DNA from 4 places in the Paenibacillus sp. 8b26 genome. Region 2 is predicted to be linked to each of the others. Evidence: riboswitches for the same ligand, from Rfam matches in the RefSeq annotation. Region 2 holds a riboswitch; each other region holds the start of a gene.
What was found. A riboswitch is a leader RNA that binds a small molecule or an ion and turns the genes downstream of it on or off. The one in region 2 is predicted to bind cyclic di-AMP.
Positions count from the first base shown of each region.

Region 1 (4,636 bases), 2.9 Mb from region 2:
ATTCCAGCGCTAACAGGCCTTCGCGACGGGTAATGGATGCCCATTCGGTAAATGTGCCGATGAGCTCTTTACGGTCCAAAAGCTTTTGTTCCGTGAAAATAACCTTGAACAGCTTCGGAATCCGTTTGATTTCTTCCATCGGAAAGGCCATAAAAATACTTGCTGCTGTTCCGACAAAAATAATCATGTAAGCAGCGGGATTGTTGACCAAGTTGATCACTGGCGCGCCTTTGAGAATCATCCCGACGACCAATGACATAATCCCGAGTACAAGTCCGATAATGGTTGAAATTTGCATGATACACCTCATCCATGAGAATAGATTTTGAATCCTTTCATGCCGCCGGGGTCGTCCTTGCCCCAGGCACGTCATTACAAGACGGATTATAGTATTTATCGACAAAACTCTCTTTTTTGTTAAGTACGAATTTCCGGTATAATAAGGTGATTATCTAATGAATGGTGGAAGAATTGGAGGAAATGGCATGGGAGTGAAGCACGGACGGGAGTATGAACAAATTTTGAACGATTTGACAGAGGCTGTGGGACACATTCCGGATAGCTATGAATTTTTCGAAATGGAAGCAGAAGATTGGGACAGGCTGGACCCGGCAGGGCGTCAGGAAGTCAGTGAAGCGCTGGCTGAAGACCTGTTTTATGCGCTGGGTACAGAGCCCGTTATCGCTGTGGGCAGCGGCGTTGTCATCTATGAACCGGAGCAGCACCGTATCTATGTGCTCATTGGGGATGAGGAGCTAACGTCGGTACCTTTGATTTGAACAGGTCCGTCTTATGGATTTATCAACGGGGCCGTGGTAATATGGACACCACTATATCGTAGTTTTGGTCGCATTCAAGCGGCTGAAAGGCTTCCGTATAAACGGGGAGGAGTCGTAACATGCCTTTTACACAAGAAGAGATTGAAGCACATCTGGAGAAGTTGGAGGGCTGGGAACTGGAGGAAGGACGCTGGATTGTCCGCAAATATAATTTTTCCAGTTTTATGAAAGGGATTGCATTCGTGGATGAAGTTGCTGCTATATCGGAAGCATTTAATCATCATCCATTTATTACGATTGATTATAAGACCGTGACCCTGCGCTTAACCTCCTGGGATGACGGTGGCATTATGGCCGTAGATATTAAGGAAGCCCAACAATATAATGAAGCTTTTGAGAAAATGCGTAGCAGTCATTGAGCTGATCATGGTCTGCCATATGATAAAAGCGCCTTCGATATACAACAATGCCGTTGTATGCCGAAGGCGCTTTTATCATTGAACACGAGGCTGGGGGTCAGGATGATATACCATACAATGAAACGGCTTTTTGCCATCAGGGGTCTGACGTTCATAGGTATCCGTAATCTCAAATCCGGCTGCCTTGTAAGCCCGAATGGCGCGCCCATTCCAGGTCAGTACCTCCAGATCAATTTCATTCTCCGGGTTGCGTCGTCTGGCTTCCTCAGCAATGGCACGGACAAAATCGGTGCCTCTGCCATGTCCACATAATTGGGGGTGCATTCCCAGACCCAGCCGGGTCACTCCAATCATCGGGAAATATTGAGCAAATCCGGTTAGCGTGTTCTCGTCATCCAGCACAGCAACATATTGCTCTTGGCGAAGCGTGGGGCTTCCAAATTCGACTTCAAGTGCCTTCATTTGTTCCCAAGGTAGCCAGCCGTATATGTTGTAGGGTGGATCATAGCGCCACTCACATATCGCAGCCGCCTGCTGCTCGTCCATCGGTACGATCCGGTAGTTAGATATTGAGGCCGGCATGTCTTCCCATCCTCCTTTTACAAGTACTTAAACCATTAACAACAGATTGTAGACAAGTTGCAGGGGATTGGCAAGCGGTGTTTATTTCGTACCCAAGTCGGGTATACATTCAATAAGAAGGCTTTACTGCTCATATGCTCCCCCAGCCGTGACGGTAAAACCGACGATGTTCGCAAAATCTGAAACCTTTTGAGGTGTCAGTTCGTCAGTAACGATAACGTTTCTGATGTTGTGGACATAAAAAACCGCAATTCGATTCCGGCCAGAATCAAATTGCGGCTCAGGGTTAGCTTGCTGTTCGTTAGTTATTCTACGTTGTCGTCATCAGGAGTTTCAGAAGCTACAGCGTGGTAAGCGTCTGTGCTCATAATTCTTTTTGCACCGACATAGCGGTTAGCGTAATAGTTTTCGTTCAGTGAGCTAACAACTACACCACGTGAAGATGAGGAGTGGGCAAATTTCCCTTCACCTACGAAGATACCTACATGGGAAATGCCTCTTCCTGTGGTGTTGAAGAACACCAAGTCACCAGGTCTCATTTCGTCGCGGGATACGGAAGATCCCATTTTGAATTGTGATCCGGATTGATGGGGCAGATTAATTCCCAGTTTGTGATATACATACATTGTGAAGCCGGAGCAATCGAACCCGTCGAGTGTAGTGCCTCCGCTTCTGTAGTTCGTTCCTTTGGCATCTTGGATGACCTGGTCCATCTTAGAGTCTGCAAATGCACTTCCTCCACCGAATGTAAAAGATGTAAAGGCAATGGCGAGACCCATGGCTGCGATCGTTAGCTTCTTCTTCAAAAAAAATATACCCCTTCCAATGCCTGCGAGGTTAGCTTAAGGATTCGGTAGAAGGTTCCCCTATGACCACTCTGTTGCGAGATCAATTCACCCAAACTGGTTCCCCCGCTTCCCAGGTGCCAGGAATTAGGCTTAACTTAAGATGTGCACCTTGGAGAGCAGTATTCACGATAACGATGTTTTTAAGGTAAAGGTTACAATAAAGATTACAAAGTTGTTACTATCAGTTCACTGCGATTATTGTAACAAAGTCGGCTGGCTTTGGCAAATGTTTCATCGCAAAAAGTTACAAAAAAATCTGCTCCCTTTATCGCGGGAACAGATTTTGTTAAGAGTATTCAGTTATGTGCCGTTTGCCTGGATATGAATGGAGATGGATAGTTGACTTTGGACAGCCAGAAATTGTTCGGGAGGAACGGAGTGAAGGTTCAACCTCTGCCGGAGATATCGGTATGCCATAGTCGGTACTGTGAACTGATGTGCCATAGCCTGACCAGACTGGTAACAAAATGATACGTTTGCTGGAGAATGAGTGCCAGCATACCAGTCCAAATTATCGCCATCGTGCCGAATAGACCAAGGACGAGCAGTACACCTGCACCGAGCAGAAGCGAAATACCGATAGCCGGGAGGATTTGCCGAAAGAAGGCAAGCAGCGACGATAGTATGGCGTGACCACCTACGGTGCCTAGCTGCATGTACAGGATGCACTGGCGGATGAACCAGCCATAAGCAATCCAACCGATGGCATAGGGCAGCACATGTAGGAGATAGGCGGGAGATTGCAGCGCCCCTGCCACGATAGGGTAGAGCTTAGGAGCCATCCAGAAAGCAGGGAGCAGCAGGAGTCCAAGCTCGATGACGTAATAGATCAGCGATGACAAGCCATGACGTTTCATTCCGCGGAAAAAGGACAGACTCTGTGGCTCGGTCGCATGGGTGTGCAGACTTTGGTATATTCCCGCCCGGATGAAGGGGGTAATCAGTGTACGCAGCACCGTTGCCCCCAGTAGTATCCACAGATACATATGAACCTCTCGGTTGTCCGTCAGGGCAATCTGGCTCTCCATCCAAAACAACGTCTGTCCCAGTTCATTTTGACCCTGATCGGGGTAGCGCAGCAGCAGGGGAGTAACGGCGGATTGTACCAGCCGATAGAGAAAAACGCCCCATAGCAGTCGATACAGAAATAGAATGATGACAATATAAAATTGTATGCGCACAAGCGCCCAGCCTTCTTTTATAACAGTACGCATCTATAGACACCTCACCATGACAGACTTCCAAGCAGTGTCTCCAGCAGCTTGGTAACACTTATGCTCCAACGGGTCTGGGTTTTTTCGTTCAGTTCGGCCTTCAGGCTGTTGTTGATATGCTTGTTCTCCAGCGCAATCGTGTACAGCGGATCAACAATCACATGGGAGACCGGAGATGCACTTTTTAGTCGATAGGTGGTGCTTTTGCCCGTTCCGTCCCATGCCTTGAATATCGTTGTGCCGTCCTTGAAGGTAAATTGAACAGGGACCTTGGGATAATCCGCCCCTTTTTTGCTGAGTGTAATGGTTGCTTCGTATCCGTTGGCCAGCTTGCGGTTCGTAATGCGATCCACTGAAAAATCCGCCATCTGGCCGTCGTATACATATTGTTCAAAATAGTGGCTCCACGAACGTCCGGTGACTCTTTCGACGATACGCTGAAAATTCTGCGAGGATGGATGCTTGAATCGGTAGGTCTGGACGTAGGTACGCATAATGCGATCCATTTTTTTCGCGCCGACCTGTCGTTCAATGCCACGCAGCACCAGCTTGCCCCGAGAATAGGCATTTTGTGCATATTTAGCAGCCGAGCCGTACTTCCAAGACTCACGGTTTAACGGCTGAGGGGATGATACCTGTCCAGACTGTAACGGAAAGTTAGGGATGAGCCCATATTCCTGCTCCATGAGTCGTTCCTCTGCATAAGAGGTAAAGCCTTCATCCAGCCATGGTTCCTCGAATTCGTTGTTTGCCACCATTCCATAGAAATATTGATGCCCAATCTCATGAACGAC
Region 1 covers NZ_CP192445.1:3,119,104-3,123,739, reverse strand. Annotated here, with positions in the region: gene motA (flagellar motor stator protein MotA) at 1-298, opposite strand, end outside; gene ACQ4MX_RS14395 (hypothetical protein) at 486-779, shown strand; gene ACQ4MX_RS14390 (4a-hydroxytetrahydrobiopterin dehydratase) at 899-1,198, shown strand; gene ACQ4MX_RS14385 (GNAT family N-acetyltransferase) at 1,274-1,780, opposite strand; gene ACQ4MX_RS14380 (C40 family peptidase) at 2,086-2,586, opposite strand; cyclic di-AMP (ydaO/yuaA leader) riboswitch at 2,592-2,729, opposite strand; gene ACQ4MX_RS14375 (hypothetical protein) at 3,015-3,842, opposite strand; gene ACQ4MX_RS14370 (M1 family metallopeptidase) at 3,854-4,636, opposite strand, start outside.
Region 1: it holds a riboswitch for cyclic di-AMP, as region 2 does, so the genes downstream of both, ACQ4MX_RS14380 (C40 family peptidase) here and ACQ4MX_RS27795 (3D domain-containing protein) in region 2, are expected to answer to the same signal.

Region 2 (4,636 bases):
CAGATCCCGCGATGCATGCAACGCCCAATACGGATCGCGCAGCATGGCGCGTCCTATCGCTACCAGATCAGCTTCTTTTTGCTGAATCACCCGCCGGGCATCCTCATAATCGTCCAGCAGACCGACAGCGATTACAGGTACATTCAGCTTTTCACGTATTTGATGTGCCAAATCCACCTGATATCCCGCTCGCGCAGATGGACCGCCGTTAGAACCAATCGGCCCCTCGCCACCAGAGGAAATGTGAAAAATATCCACACCTGCATCACGATATCGTTCCCCTATGCCCGCTATGTATTCCACATTATATCCGTTTTCAACATACTCTTTGGCGGATATCCGCATCAACACAGGCATATCAGACGGAAGTACCTCTTTAACAGCCTGAATCACTTCAACACCGAACAGCGATAGATCCTGTCCATACTCATCTTCTCTGGTGTTCGTTAAAGGTGAATGAAATTGATGGATCAGATAACCGTGAGCGCCATGAATTTCTACCGTATCAAACCCGGCTTCCACCGCGCGGCGCGCGCCTTCCTTATAAGCCTGAACCAGTTCCCTGGCTTCGGCTGTCGTTAAAGCATGCGGCTCCTTGAAACGTTCGCTAAAAGCTATCGAGGACGGTGCAACAGGCAAGTCGGCATCTTCAGCCTTTCGTCCGGCATGACCTAATTGAATTCCGATTTTGGCACCGTACTTGTGGACTTCCTCCACTATTTTGCGGTATGCAGGGATATGCTCGTCACTCCAAATGCCCAGATCATGATCTGTAATGCGTCCATCCGGGTGGACCGCTGTCATTTCCACAATAATCAGCCCGGTGCCACCTACTGCCCGGCTAACGTAATGGACATGATGCCAATCATTGGGATTTCCATCTTTGGCCTCCACGCTATATTGGCACATTGGGGGCATTACAATCCGGTTTTTTAAAGAGAGTCCCTTTAATTGATAAGGAGTAAACAAGTCGGTCACTTTGATCCATCCTTCCTTTAATTCCATGTCTCTACAATATGAATTGCAATCCCATTATACACCAGCTATCACTGGATACCGAATCCATTAAAAGGCTAAAAGCTGCGAAAATGCTGCTGTTTTCGGTCAGGTTTAATAGAATATATGCGTTTAGCTTCGTGATCTGCACTTACATCCGTTTCACAGGGCATTTCCACTCAACCTCTCAATAGTCTAACCCGTTCAGCGGCATAATTTCAACATGTCAGGTACATAATAAATGAAAGCAACCGAAGGAACCACTGCACGGAAAGGGGGATACATATGCCGTACAGGGTAATATTGCCAATCATGGCACTGTTACTAGCATTTTCGAGTTTTCCCGTTCACACGGATGCGCCTCCCGATGTCGGAACGACTCATCCCAAGGAAGCGGCCGTTGTTTCTTCAGCACACAAGAGCGGAGAACGAGCCACTCCCACATTAGCCATGCTTCGAAAAAAGCATGCGGATATTTTTAAAATGTGCGGCCCGCATACTCAGCAAATTGCCCTAACTTTTGATGACGTGCCCGATTCCCGGTATACGCCGCAGGTTCTGGACATTTTGCACGCGAATGGTATCAAAGCCACCTTCTTTATCGTCGGTCACCGTGCGGAAAAACACCCGGGCATGATTCGCCGTATCGTACGTGAAGGCCATGCCTTAGGCAACCATTCCTATACCCATCCGGATTTTAGGAAGGCATCACCGGAACGCTTTCGCAACCAGATTAAGAAAACAGAACATATTTTGGAGGCCACTGTCGGCTTTCGACCCAAGCTGATTCGCCCGCCCTATGGTGAAATTACGGAGCCTCAGCTCCAATGGGCGCGTCGTCACGGCTACATGATTGTAAATTGGAACGTAGACTCCCTCGATTGGAAGGGGCTCAGTAAAACACAAATTCAGCGTAATGTGATCCCGGCTACCGGACCAGGTTCCATCATTTTAATGCACGCAGGCGGTGGTCAAAGCTCCAACCTGAAAGGCACTGTTCAATCCCTGCCGGGTCTTATTCAAGCGCTGAAAGCCAAGGGGTACAAATTTGTCACGGTTCCACGGCTACTTCACACCTCGGAGCGGAAATAACAGTAAAGGGCTGTCTTACGAGCAGATGCATTCTGCTCGTAAGACAGCCCTTTTTTAATCGACAAAGCCCATATGAATCAGGACCGGCGATTAAGTTGTTTGATATTTGTTTACATAATATATATTATGTAAATATAATTCATTGGCTTATACAGTCTATTTATCAATGACGTACAGCTTCACATTTTGGAAACCAAAGTCATTCACAAAAGATGGACTTCCCGGAATGAAAATATCAATCCGTTTCCCCGTAATGGCGCTGCCCTTATCGCGAGCTACCGCTACAAAAGATTGATCCGGCAGCCCTGGATGGGAATAGCCTGTAACCAGCACTTTCGTACCCAACGGAATTACGTTGGGGTCTACCGCAATCGTACCGAGCTTAAGCGGATTTCCGAAATAGTCTACTGCTCCCCATTTTCCATTTTCACTGACTGCTGCGGAATACGCTGTGGCCTTCACATCAACTACTTTGCTGTAGTTAAATGTTTTGCCCCATGCTTCAACCTGTTGACCGTCACTGGCAGGCGCTTTCTCGGACAAAAGCCGAGGCTTCGAATCTGAAGCGACCTTTACCTTGTTCTCGTCCGGAACCTTAATTTGTACTCCTGCATATATATTGCTGGCAGTAACATCCGGGTTCTCCTTTTGCAGATCCTCTACAGATACCCCGTAACGCTGAGCAAGCAAAAAGAAGGTATCACCTTCCTTGGCGGTATGAAGCGAAGCGGCGTCCGCTACCCCTGCTGTCTGTGCCAATCCTGCGATAGCTGCGGCCAGCACTGCAAATTTCATTGTTTTTCCAATACGTTTCAGATGTTTCAAAAGATATGTACCTCCTCTAATATGCCTGCGAAGTTAGCTGTCGGATTCGGACTCAGGAGAAGCCCTATGCTTAATGCAATTCACCCCTAGGCACCTTCCATCCATTCGTATGAAGACGGATCAGAAGTGACTGCCGTTGTTACGTCCCCCGCACTTCCCATGATTTTGGGTCCCGCATTCAGCGCCTGTCGTTGCTGTCTGCTGCCCAGGTAAGTTTTGGCTCACTGCATAATATCACAATTTTGTAACCTTATCTGCATGAAAATGTTGGGAACCTTGAACATCATACTACATCTGTTACAATTTTGTCATCATGAAATCGAAATCAGTTACAAAAATCTGAACGAGGATGACAAAAAAAAGAAAAAGCCCTCCCGTCAAACTTCCACCGCGGAGGGCTTACTTCATAGCCTTTACAAGCTCATTTCTTACAAAACCTTGGCAAGAAAATCCCGGGTACGGTCATGGCTTGGTGTACCAAAAACCTGCTCCGGTGTACCTTGCTCCACAATTTGACCATTATCCATAAAAATAATGCGGTCTCCTACCTCGCGGGCAAAGCCCATCTCATGCGTTACGATGACCATCGTCATGCCACCCTCAGCCAGCTTCTTCATCACGTCCAGCACCTCTCCGACCATTTCAGGGTCCAAGGCGGAGGTCGGCTCATCGAAGAGCATCACATGCGGCTGCATCGCCAAGGCGCGTGCAATTGCAATCCGCTGTTTCTGTCCACCGGACAACTGGTTTGGAAAGGTGTCTTTTTTGTCTTCAAGTCCAACGGTACGCAGCAGCTCCAACGCAATTTTCTCTGCTTCCTTTGCTGACTGGCCTCTAACCTGAGTCGGCGCAAGTGTCAGATTTTGCAGTACTGTTTTGTGTGGGAACAGATTGAAGTGCTGAAACACCATGCCCATTTTCTCACGAGTTGCATTAATGTTGTGACCGCGTGCCGTAATCGGCTCACCCTCAAACAGAATCTCCCCGTCAGTCGGCTGCTCCAGCAGATTCATACAACGCAAAAATGTACTTTTTCCCGAGCCACTCGGTCCAATGACGACGACAACCTCGCCTTTGGCAATATCTACATTAATACCTTTTAAAATTTCATTTTTGCCGAACGATTTACGCAGTTGTTTAACGGTGATCACTGGCTCTCAACTTCCTTTCCCATAAACCCAACAGCTTCGACAAGCTGAATGTCATTACAAAATAAATAGCAGCCGCGATGACGAACGGACTTAATCCTTCGTAGGTGATGTTCTTAATGACTTGAGCCTGATACATAATATCCACCATACCGATGGTAGAAATGATGGAGGACTCTTTAATAATCGTAATAAATTCATTACCGATGGCAGGCAGTACGGACTTGAACGCTTGCGGTAAAATGACGTGACGCATAGCTTTGCCTCGTCCCATACCGAGTGAACGGGCTGCTTCCATCTGACCCCGGTCTACTCCCTGAATACCTGCACGGAAAATTTCAGCCAGATATGCCGAGCTATTCAGAGATAACGTAATAATACCGGACTGAAGTGGCGTAAAATTGACACCTAGCGTCAATGCAACCCCGTAATGGATGATCATAAGCTGTACCAGCATAGGTGTGCCACGCAGCACCTCCACGTACGCTGTACCCAACCACTCAATGATACGTATACCGCTCATCCGCAACAGAGAAATGATCAGACCAATGATAAATCCGAACAGTACCCCGAGG
Region 2 covers NZ_CP192445.1:6,000,008-6,004,643, reverse strand. Annotated here, with positions in the region: gene ACQ4MX_RS27805 (NADH:flavin oxidoreductase/NADH oxidase) at 1-978, opposite strand, end outside; gene ACQ4MX_RS27800 (polysaccharide deacetylase family protein) at 1,282-2,088, shown strand; gene ACQ4MX_RS27795 (3D domain-containing protein) at 2,245-2,913, opposite strand; cyclic di-AMP (ydaO/yuaA leader) riboswitch at 2,921-3,095, opposite strand; gene ACQ4MX_RS27790 (amino acid ABC transporter ATP-binding protein) at 3,342-4,064, opposite strand; gene ACQ4MX_RS27785 (ABC transporter substrate-binding protein/permease) at 4,051-4,636, opposite strand, start outside.

Region 3 (4,636 bases), 2.8 Mb from region 2:
TTTGTCCCAAACTCTTTTTGAACGAAAACCCGTGCCGCTGAATAATCTCCTTCGTGCGCCGCGGTGTTGCTATATCTTGAATCCCTGTCATACGGATATCACAATCCTTCACTTTCAATTTGTGCCAGCGCACCGGCAAATTCCTCACGGCTGATCTGGAACACAGCGAGCCGTTTATGTAGCTGCTTACCGTTACAGTAACCAATCCCCAGCACATTACCCAAAGCCATACGCCGTGCAGCAGCATTTGGGTGGGTGATAAGTCCGGCGTCAATCAGATCCGCCCAATCGATTAGAGGATCAGCCCCTTCCACCGTCGTATGCACCCGTGCGAGAGCGTGTCTGATCGCTTCAGGCGAGGCATTCTCTACGCCAATATCCCCTTTGCGCGTCGCTTCCGCCTCTGGTATAAAGGCCTGCTTGCAACCGGGCACCTTGGAGGCGATAATTTTGCGGATGCGCTCCCCTGCATGATCGGGATCGGTCAAAATAATGACACCCCGCCGCTCCTGTGCCAACGCAATTTTGCGCAACGTCATTTTATTGATGGCGGAGCCGCCCGTTTCTATCGTATCCGCCTCGACAGCACGGCGAATAGCCACCGTATCATCCCGACCCTCTACCACGATCACTTCCTTGATCATTTGCGTTTCCCTCCACAACTACACAGTAAGCTATATTCATCTTTCCCTGCTTTTGAAAACAAAATAAGAAGAGGATATCCTCTTCTTAGCATGGCATAACTATGATGTTAATAGTATCGCATTGACCCAAACATATACAACACGTTTTTAGTTAATTTCAGGCTTCACTGGTCCAATCACATATACGGTTTTTCCGTGCTTTCGACCAAACTGATTGGCTTGACTTAAACTCTCATAATACACATCGATTTTGTGGCCTTTAATCGCGCCACCGGTATCCTCCGCACGGCGGAAGCCCACCCCTTCAATATACACCCACCAGCCGATTGGAATCACACTTGGATCGACAGCAATGGTGCGCCCTTCCGTGACACGCGTGCCGGATGCGGTACGTGTACCGATACCTGACTCCTGTGAGGAATACGCCGTCATGGAGACGTTTTGTAATACTTTACTGTATTTGAAATTCACACCTGCTTTACGGACAGCATTGCCCGAACTAACCCGTGTTGCCTTAACAGCATCTTCGGGACCGACGGAAGCAGCCAGAACGACCGGTTTTTTCTTCGTTCCTACCGCAATCACCTTATCCACACGATTTTGCGCGACTTCCTTATTTACCAGTTGCTTGGATACCAATTTTCCGTCATGGTATACCTTTTGAACATGCTGGACCACAACACCCGTTTTACCGCTTTGGATGACCCGATTATCGCCTTTATAGAGACTCGGATCGGCCGTTTTGATGACCTGATAAGGCACCTGTTGCTTCTGTTCGACCTGCTGTTTCTTCACACGGACGATTTTTATGTCCATGTTAGACGAAACAGAGGCATCCAGAGCAGGGTAAACTTTATCATTTGACGATAATTTATAGCCCGAGGTGCGAATGGCACCCTCTACTGTATTTTCTGTTGTGTACAACTTTTTCGTCTCATTGCCTGAGGATACTTTGACCTGATTGGCACGTTTGATAACTACGCGATCCCCATCCTGAACTGCTCCGTTCAGCGGCATCGAAACCGTATCATGCGGCTGAAGTGAAATCGAATGCTCTTTGAGCAAATCTTGGAGCTGGGATTCCCGGGTTTCTACCGCAGATGCCTTACCGTCGATGACAAAAAAGACCTGTTTTTTAGATTGAGTGTACACCAGAATTGAAATCATAATCGTTAGTGCGATTAGAAAAATAGCAACCAAAGCAGCCTGGCGCACATTTTCTTGCTTCCAACGCAATACGTAAGACATGCTGGATGAGCGTGACTCATGGGTCTCCTGTTTTTGGAAAATGCCCATTTCCTCCGTCCTCCTTACATAGCCCGCCGTCTGGAGTAAGACATAGTTGAGATTGACGTGACTATAACAGATTTTCTACAAGACAAGCCCGTACTGCGACTGTCCTGCACCATGTACCCGTCTTCGCGGCATGCTGTCCTCCCCTGTTTAATCACAGTATGATGACAGATTTTCTTTTATTCACAACAAAAAAAGCCAGAGAAAGAGACTAGAGAGCTCTTTCGTGGCTTCCGACATGTGCGAATATGCGGAAAAATCATGCACGAGATGGCTTCTCTCTTGTTACGCTTACGGGGTTAGCTGTCGGGTTCGGACGTAGAGAGACGCCCTAGCTTGGGTCAACCGCTCATGGCGGTTGCCTTCACATTCACCCCGAAGACCCAGAAAGAAATCGAAATACGGCCCCTCCACCTGTTCAATCCCATCCGGGAAAGGAATCTAGGTCGAGCCGGCTGGCGGAAGAGACGTTCCCTTCTTGCCCATACACCGGACGTACTGTAAGCCATATCGGTTCCCCCGTTCCCTGTAAAAGGGACTCAGCGAGACTGGTTCATGAAATGAGCTGTTGGTGTTTACATTCAAACAACAATTCACTGAAAAGATGATATCCTGTTTCTATGCATGTTGTAAAGCAGGTTTCAAGTACATTTTCTAAAATATTCGGTTAAAATATTGTAATATTCTCGAGTTTCCTGCAACAAATTCATGATTAGCTTCGTCTATCTCATTATTTTGATTGATTTCTTCACTTTTTTACTTAATGTCAAATCGTTCCAGGGCATTTCGGGTCGTTATTGACACTAATTCCTCCACCGCTATTCCCTTGATTTGGGCAGCAGCCTCTGCGACCAGTCCTACATGTGCGGACTCATTTCGCTTCCCGCGGAACGGATGCGGTGTCAGGTAGGGCGCGTCCGTTTCAATGAGCAGACGGTCCAGCGGCACCTGTGCCAGTACCTCCTTTGGCTGCTTGGCATTTTTGAACGTTATCGGCCCGCCAAAAGAGAGGTGAAAGCCCATATCCAGCACCATTTTAGCCGTCTCCCAGCTCCCGGAAAAGGAGTGCATCACTCCGCCTACCTCACTCGCTTTTTCTTCACGCAAAATCTTAACAATATCTTCATGCGCATCCCGGTTATGGATGACAATAGGCATGTTCAGCTCACGAGCCAGTCCAATCTGCTTGCGTAGCACCCGATGCTGTACATCCTTCGGCGACGTGTCCCAATAATAATCCAGGCCAATCTCTCCGATCGCCACGACTTTTTTATGACTGCATAACGATGCAATCCATTCCAGATCGCCCTCCTGCATCGTGATCGCATCCTGTGGATGCCATCCAATTGCCGCATAAATAAAATCATACGTTTCGGCCAATTTCATGGTAGACGGAATGGTCTCACGATTAAATCCGATATTAATCATTCGGGTCACTCCCGATTCGACAGCGCGTGCTATAACTTCTTCGCGGTCTTCGTCAAATTGCGGCGCATCTAAATGAGTGTGAGTGTCGAATAAATTCAAGGTTTTTTGTCTCCTTTATTACTTTATTTGGCATATAATTGTCTATTGTTTGACAAAATAATTCCTTATTTCGGCAGGAAGCTTGTCCTTTACCCCATCCAATTTGTTTTGGGGATAGTACATGTGATATTTTCCCCGGTGAATGCCGCTAATGGAGCGCACAATTTCCGACACTTCGGAAATTTCTCTCACTTCTCCTTTACGTCCCAGCAGTAAAATCTGGTTGTCCGTCGAGCCACCCTGCCGAAACACATCATAAGGAAGATCCGTCGGAAAATCAATTTCCAGATCATATTCCGGGTGCAAACCAACCAGCTCCAGCGCTGTCCGAATGTTGTCAATGGTATCTGTATCCATATTTTCGATCTCTACATATTTATACAGCTTGCGATCCATAAAACGGGCACTCAAATCGCTTAAAATCTCGTCCTTTTCCCGTTTCCACTGACTGAACACTGTCTGAATCAAAGACTCGTCGAGCATCAAATATTGTTCCACCGTAAGCTCTCCCCGAAAGAGGTCTGGGAATGGCTCCAGCAGAAAACTAAACTCATATCCGTTTCTAAATAGCTCCTTCGCCCGCTTGAAAATTTTACGTAATAAAATTTCCGAGCTGCGTGTCACAGGATGAAAATAAATTTGCCAATACATCTGATAGCGCGACATCAGATAATCCTCTACCGCATGCATGCCTGACTCCTTCACAACAATTCTTCCATTATGAGGACGCAGCAACCGTAAAATACGATCCAAATCTATGGTGCCATAATTGACGCCTGTTGAGTGCGCATCCCGCAGCAAATAATCCATACGGTCCGCATCCAGTGGGCTTGTGACCAGGTTTACGACAATCGGCTTGTCGTACGTTTTGGCAATTACCGCAGCCACCTTCGCAGGAAGCTCCTCATCGACTTGCCGCAGCACAGCGTTAATCTCTGTATTCCCCAATACAATCCGGCATGTCCAATCCTCGTGATTCATATGAAAGGCTTCTTCTATAGAATGGGAAAACGGGCCATGCCCCACATCATGCAACAAAGCTGCACACAATGCGACTAAACTTTCTTCCTTCGGCCAATCGGAAAATTCATCGCGGTCAAATTGGGAAATAATACGCCGTGTAATTTCGTACACACCTAACGAATGCGAAAAACGACTATGCTCCGCTCCAT
Region 3 covers NZ_CP192445.1:3,224,700-3,229,335, forward strand. Annotated here, with positions in the region: gene rsmA (16S rRNA (adenine(1518)-N(6)/adenine(1519)-N(6))-dimethyltransferase RsmA) at 1-91, opposite strand, end outside; gene rnmV (ribonuclease M5) at 99-644, opposite strand; gene ACQ4MX_RS14780 (G5 domain-containing protein) at 792-1,940, opposite strand; cyclic di-AMP (ydaO/yuaA leader) riboswitch at 2,210-2,492, opposite strand; gene ACQ4MX_RS14785 (TatD family hydrolase) at 2,694-3,464, opposite strand; gene ACQ4MX_RS14790 (HD domain-containing protein) at 3,507-4,636, opposite strand, start outside.
Region 3: it holds a riboswitch for cyclic di-AMP, as region 2 does, so the genes downstream of both, ACQ4MX_RS14780 (G5 domain-containing protein) here and ACQ4MX_RS27795 (3D domain-containing protein) in region 2, are expected to answer to the same signal.

Region 4 (4,636 bases), 1.5 Mb from region 2:
TTTGCTCACACCCAGCTCTTTTAGCAAAATGGCAGCCAGGATGCTAACCTGAATATCATTTCCAATCGCAACAATGCCGCAATCGAAATTGCGAATGCCTAGCGATCGTAACGAATCCTCGTCTGTAGCGTCCGCTACGACGGTATGCGTCAACAGCTCACTCATACTATCCACAATATCCTCATTCTGGTCAATGCCAAGCACTTCGCATCCCATATCCACCAATTGCAAAGCCAGGTTCGAGCCAAAGCGTCCCAAACCAATAACCACAAACTGCTGCGTTTTCATATCTACTCGAAAACTCCCTTATCCTATAATCATTTTGCCTTCCGGATGACGATACAATTCCTTACCCTTTTTCGGAGTCAGTGCATAAGCCAGTGTGAGCGGACCCAATCTGCCGGCAAACATCGTCAGGGTAATGACCAGCTTGCCTATAACCGTCAAATCAGGTGTAAGCCCCATAGACAATCCCACCGTACCAAATGCAGACACCGTCTCGAACAATATCATCAGAAAATGATGATCCTCGGTTGCTGACAAAATCATCGTCACCCCAATGACAAACAGCAGTCCCAGCAGTGTAATGGTCAAAGCCTTGTAAATTCGCCCCTGCGCAAGCCGGTATTTGAACAGCACAATATCCTCCCTGCCCCGCAGCATCGAAATCACGGCTCCAATGAGCAACGCAAACGTTGTCGTCTTAATCCCGCCTCCCGTAGAACCGGGAGAAGCACCGATAAACATCAATATAATGATGAAAAATTGCGTAGCCTGCCGCAAGCCAGCGATATCTAACGTATTGGCACCTGCGGTGCGGGGTGTTACGGATTGGAATAAAGATCCCAGCAGCTTTCCACCCCAATCCAGCGAGCCCAGTGTCTTCGGATTGGTAAACTCAAATACAAAGATGACAAGCGTGCCGACTACAATCAGAGCAGCCGTCATGCTGAGTACCACCTTGGTATGCAAGGACAGTCTCTTTCGCTTGCGGTATTCCACCAGATCGGACATGACCACAAAGCCGATGCCACCCGAAATAATCAGAAACATAGCTGTAAAATTAACAGTCGGATCATATACATAACCTGTCAGGCTGCGAAAGTGACCAAATAAATCAAAGCCTGCATTGTTAAACATCGAAATCGCATGCCAGATCCCAAAATAAATCGCCCTGCCTACAGGCATATCAAAGGACCAGCGAATGGCGAATATCGTGGCGCACACGCCCTCAATGATCAGTGAGTACAGCAACACTCTGCGAATCAATCCGACAATTCCCTCAACAGAAGTCTGGTTCATTGCTTCCTTCAAAATCAGGCGCTCCCGCAAGGAAATGCGGCGCTTGAACACCAGCGCAATCAAGGTAGCCATCGTCATAAAGCCGAGACCACCAATCTGGATCAGCGCGGCGATAACCACCTGCCCAAAGGTGGTAAAGAAGGTGCCAGTATCCTTAACGACAAGACCTGTTACACAGGTTGCGGAGGCGGCTGTAAACAAAGCGTCTATAAATGCAAGCGGCTTTCCCGTTGTATTGGAAATCGGCAGCATTAACAACAAGCTACCTATAAGAATGATAATGGCAAATCCCACAACGAATATCTGCGGTGGAGAAAGCCGAAGCCATCTTGCATTGGGATTCATCTATTTATCACGGCTCCTACTTGGTGAATTATGAGCATGGAGACGCTCCAGCTCATAAAATCACCAATCTCTTTTCAGTTTCTTTAGTCCGTTTTTTTAGCAAACAGTAAAGTATCCGCAGGCAAAGATACTTTTACCTATCAGTACTCATCACACTTCATACCTCACTACCTCATGAAACGTTTAGTGACTTTAAGGCGGGCAGCAGCGCAGCGATCCATTTGAATCTGGAGAAGCGGTAGCGCTCGCCTTTGTCTATGAATTTTAACCTTAACAGGGCTTATCTAATCCAATAAAATTCAGAGACAACAGCTATCGGAAGATCAAATGGAACGCGAAGCGGACTTAACTCAGCAACGTTTTAATTATCCAACTTTTATTCGCACAAAAAAAGACACCGGAAATCCGAGTGCCTGACTTGGTTCCTGCTCACAGCCTACGAGGTTAGCTGACGGATTCGGGCTGCACAGTATGCCCTATTCACACTTCCGGTCCGGGACCGGCTGTAAAATTCACCCCAGTAACATGGTTCCCCCGTTTTCCTATGGAAATTCGGCTCAAATGTATATCGTTACCTATATATTTCATATGCATTGTCTCAACAGATTATAATCCTTCTATATACAGAGCACAAAACCGATTTCTTCGAAATAACGTTAAATTAGCGGTAATTTGAGAATAGTCCACCTTTAATCGCAGCTTATCTTATTTTATTGAAACTTTATAGTGCTTTCACTCCATTTTCATGAATATCCTAGGTCTGTTGGCGGGAACCTGTGCAGTATGATATCTTTAATGGATGTTCTTATTTACAGATTAAGGAGGAAACTCATGAATCCTATCGGGAAACCGGTCGTGCTCACGGCCAACTTCAAAAGATTAGGCTTGCTGGGCGGGATTGGCCTGATTTGCTTTTTTGTCTTTCAATTGCTTATTCCCTCGTTTAGTAATCCGAATCCGGAAGCACTGACGAATGCCAAGGTCATCAGCAAGCAGGAAGCAGTCATACACGCGCTGGACTTCGCTCGCTCCGAGCTGGGCTATACCGAATCGCAGCCGGAAAAGCCTGTCGTGACCTATCAGGCCGAAACGGACCTGTACGGTTATTTATCCAGAGAAAAGCTGCTTCAACAGTATGACCGTACATGGAAAAAAAGTTATCCTTACGAAACCTTCCGGGTCGATTTACCGGAACCTTCTTCCAAAAGCAAAGTGCAAGTTCATGTGGATTTGTCCACAGGCAAAGTCGTCAGCTTTAAACGAATTACCTCCAGCACCAGTTATACACAAGCTGATATTTCTACGGATGAGCAGGCACGTAGCAGGCTTGTACGCGCAGCCGAGGGAGATATGACGTTGGAAGCTAAAGAGCAGGCAGCGGCAGCCTGGATAAAACGCTTTGGCTTTAAACCATCGGACTTGAAGCTTGCGACATCCGAAGGCGAGGGCGGATTGAAGTACACCGTAAACGACAAAAAAATCGGCTCCTCTGTGCTTACACTGGCGTTTACGTTTGAAGACGGAAATGTTCGCTCGTTTACACAGAGCTTTTCCGCCCCATCGTCCTATACGGATTATGTCAAAAAGCAAACGTACTGGGCTAACTGGATGACCTACGCAGGCTATGCCTTATTTAGCTTGGTGTTAGGCATACTTGCCATCGTATACGCCTCACTCACACGACGCCACACTTCCTTTGTACGTGGCATTGTGCTGTCCATTGTATATTTTGCTGCCAGTATGGCAGGGACATTTAACATGCTGCCTATACTGCAAGCAGAAGCAGGCGGTCGGCGAGCACTTATATTTCTTATGATTTTGCAAGTTGTGGTTTCCTTCGTAATGGCTGTAGCGATCTACTTTTCCTTGGTTGGCGGTGACGGGCTGATGAGCAAGGTTGGACTGAATGCCTGGCCACGCGCCAAAGAGCCGGGCTACGGGCTGTATGTGCTTCGCAGCATGTATGTGGGCTACTTGTGGGCCTTTATTTTACTCGGTGTACAATCCATTTTGTTCTTTGTGCTGGAGCGTACGTTTAATACGTTCTCCACAACAGATGCCACACAATCTCCTTACAACATGGCCTATCCATGGTTACTGCCGATTATGGCATGGATGGCAGGCATTGGAGAGGAAGCCGTATACCGTCTGTTTGGTATCCCGATGGTGAAAAAGATGGTGAGAAATACTTTTGTTGCCTGTCTGATTACCACGCTGATTTGGGCATTGGGGCACACACTGTATCCAATCTATCCGGTCATTTCCAGACCGATTGAGCTGACCTTCCTTGGATTGCTGTTCAGTTTTGTGTTTCTGCGTTATGGCTTTATTGCCGCCATGTTCAGCCACGTTATTTTTGACAGCATTCTGATGGGACTGAGTGTGATGACGCTAGGAGATAGCGTGAACCTGTTCGCAGGTATATTCTGGATCGTGCTCCCTGCCATTGTGGCTTATATCATGTACTGGTTTAGTCCGAAGAAACCAAATCGAGTTATGTTTGAGCCCATAAAAAAAGAAGAGCCGTATTCTACGACTCCTCCTCCCGAAGGGCAGCTATAATCTGACGCGCAAGCTTATCACCAATAGAGAGAGGCCGGAAGTCTTCGACGCTGGCCTCTCTTATTTTTTTAAGCGAACCAAAATGCTTTAGCAGCAGCTTACGCCGCTTCTCGCCAATTCCCGGAATCGAGTCCAAACGAGAGGTTACCATGGATTTGCCCCGTTGCTCACGATGGAATGTAATGGCGAATCGGTGAACCTCGTCCTGAATCCGTTGCAGCAGGTAAAATTCTTCACTATTGCGGGCTAGTGTCACTGCCTCAGGAGAATCCCCCACCAGTAGTTGAGAGGTTCTGTGTTTGGCATCCTTCACCAGACCACACACAGGAATGAACAAACCTAGTTCATTCTCCAGCACATCCGCAGCGGCCTTAATCTGTCCGCGTCCACCATCGACGACGATCAAATTCGGACGCTCCAGATTTTC
Region 4 covers NZ_CP192445.1:4,466,953-4,471,588, reverse strand. Annotated here, with positions in the region: gene ACQ4MX_RS20800 (potassium channel family protein) at 1-288, opposite strand, end outside; gene ACQ4MX_RS20795 (TrkH family potassium uptake protein) at 307-1,647, opposite strand; cyclic di-AMP (ydaO/yuaA leader) riboswitch at 2,066-2,215, opposite strand; gene ACQ4MX_RS20790 (CPBP family intramembrane glutamic endopeptidase) at 2,479-4,209, shown strand; gene uvrC (excinuclease ABC subunit UvrC) at 4,178-4,636, opposite strand, start outside.
Region 4: it holds a riboswitch for cyclic di-AMP, as region 2 does, so the genes downstream of both, ACQ4MX_RS20795 (TrkH family potassium uptake protein) here and ACQ4MX_RS27795 (3D domain-containing protein) in region 2, are expected to answer to the same signal.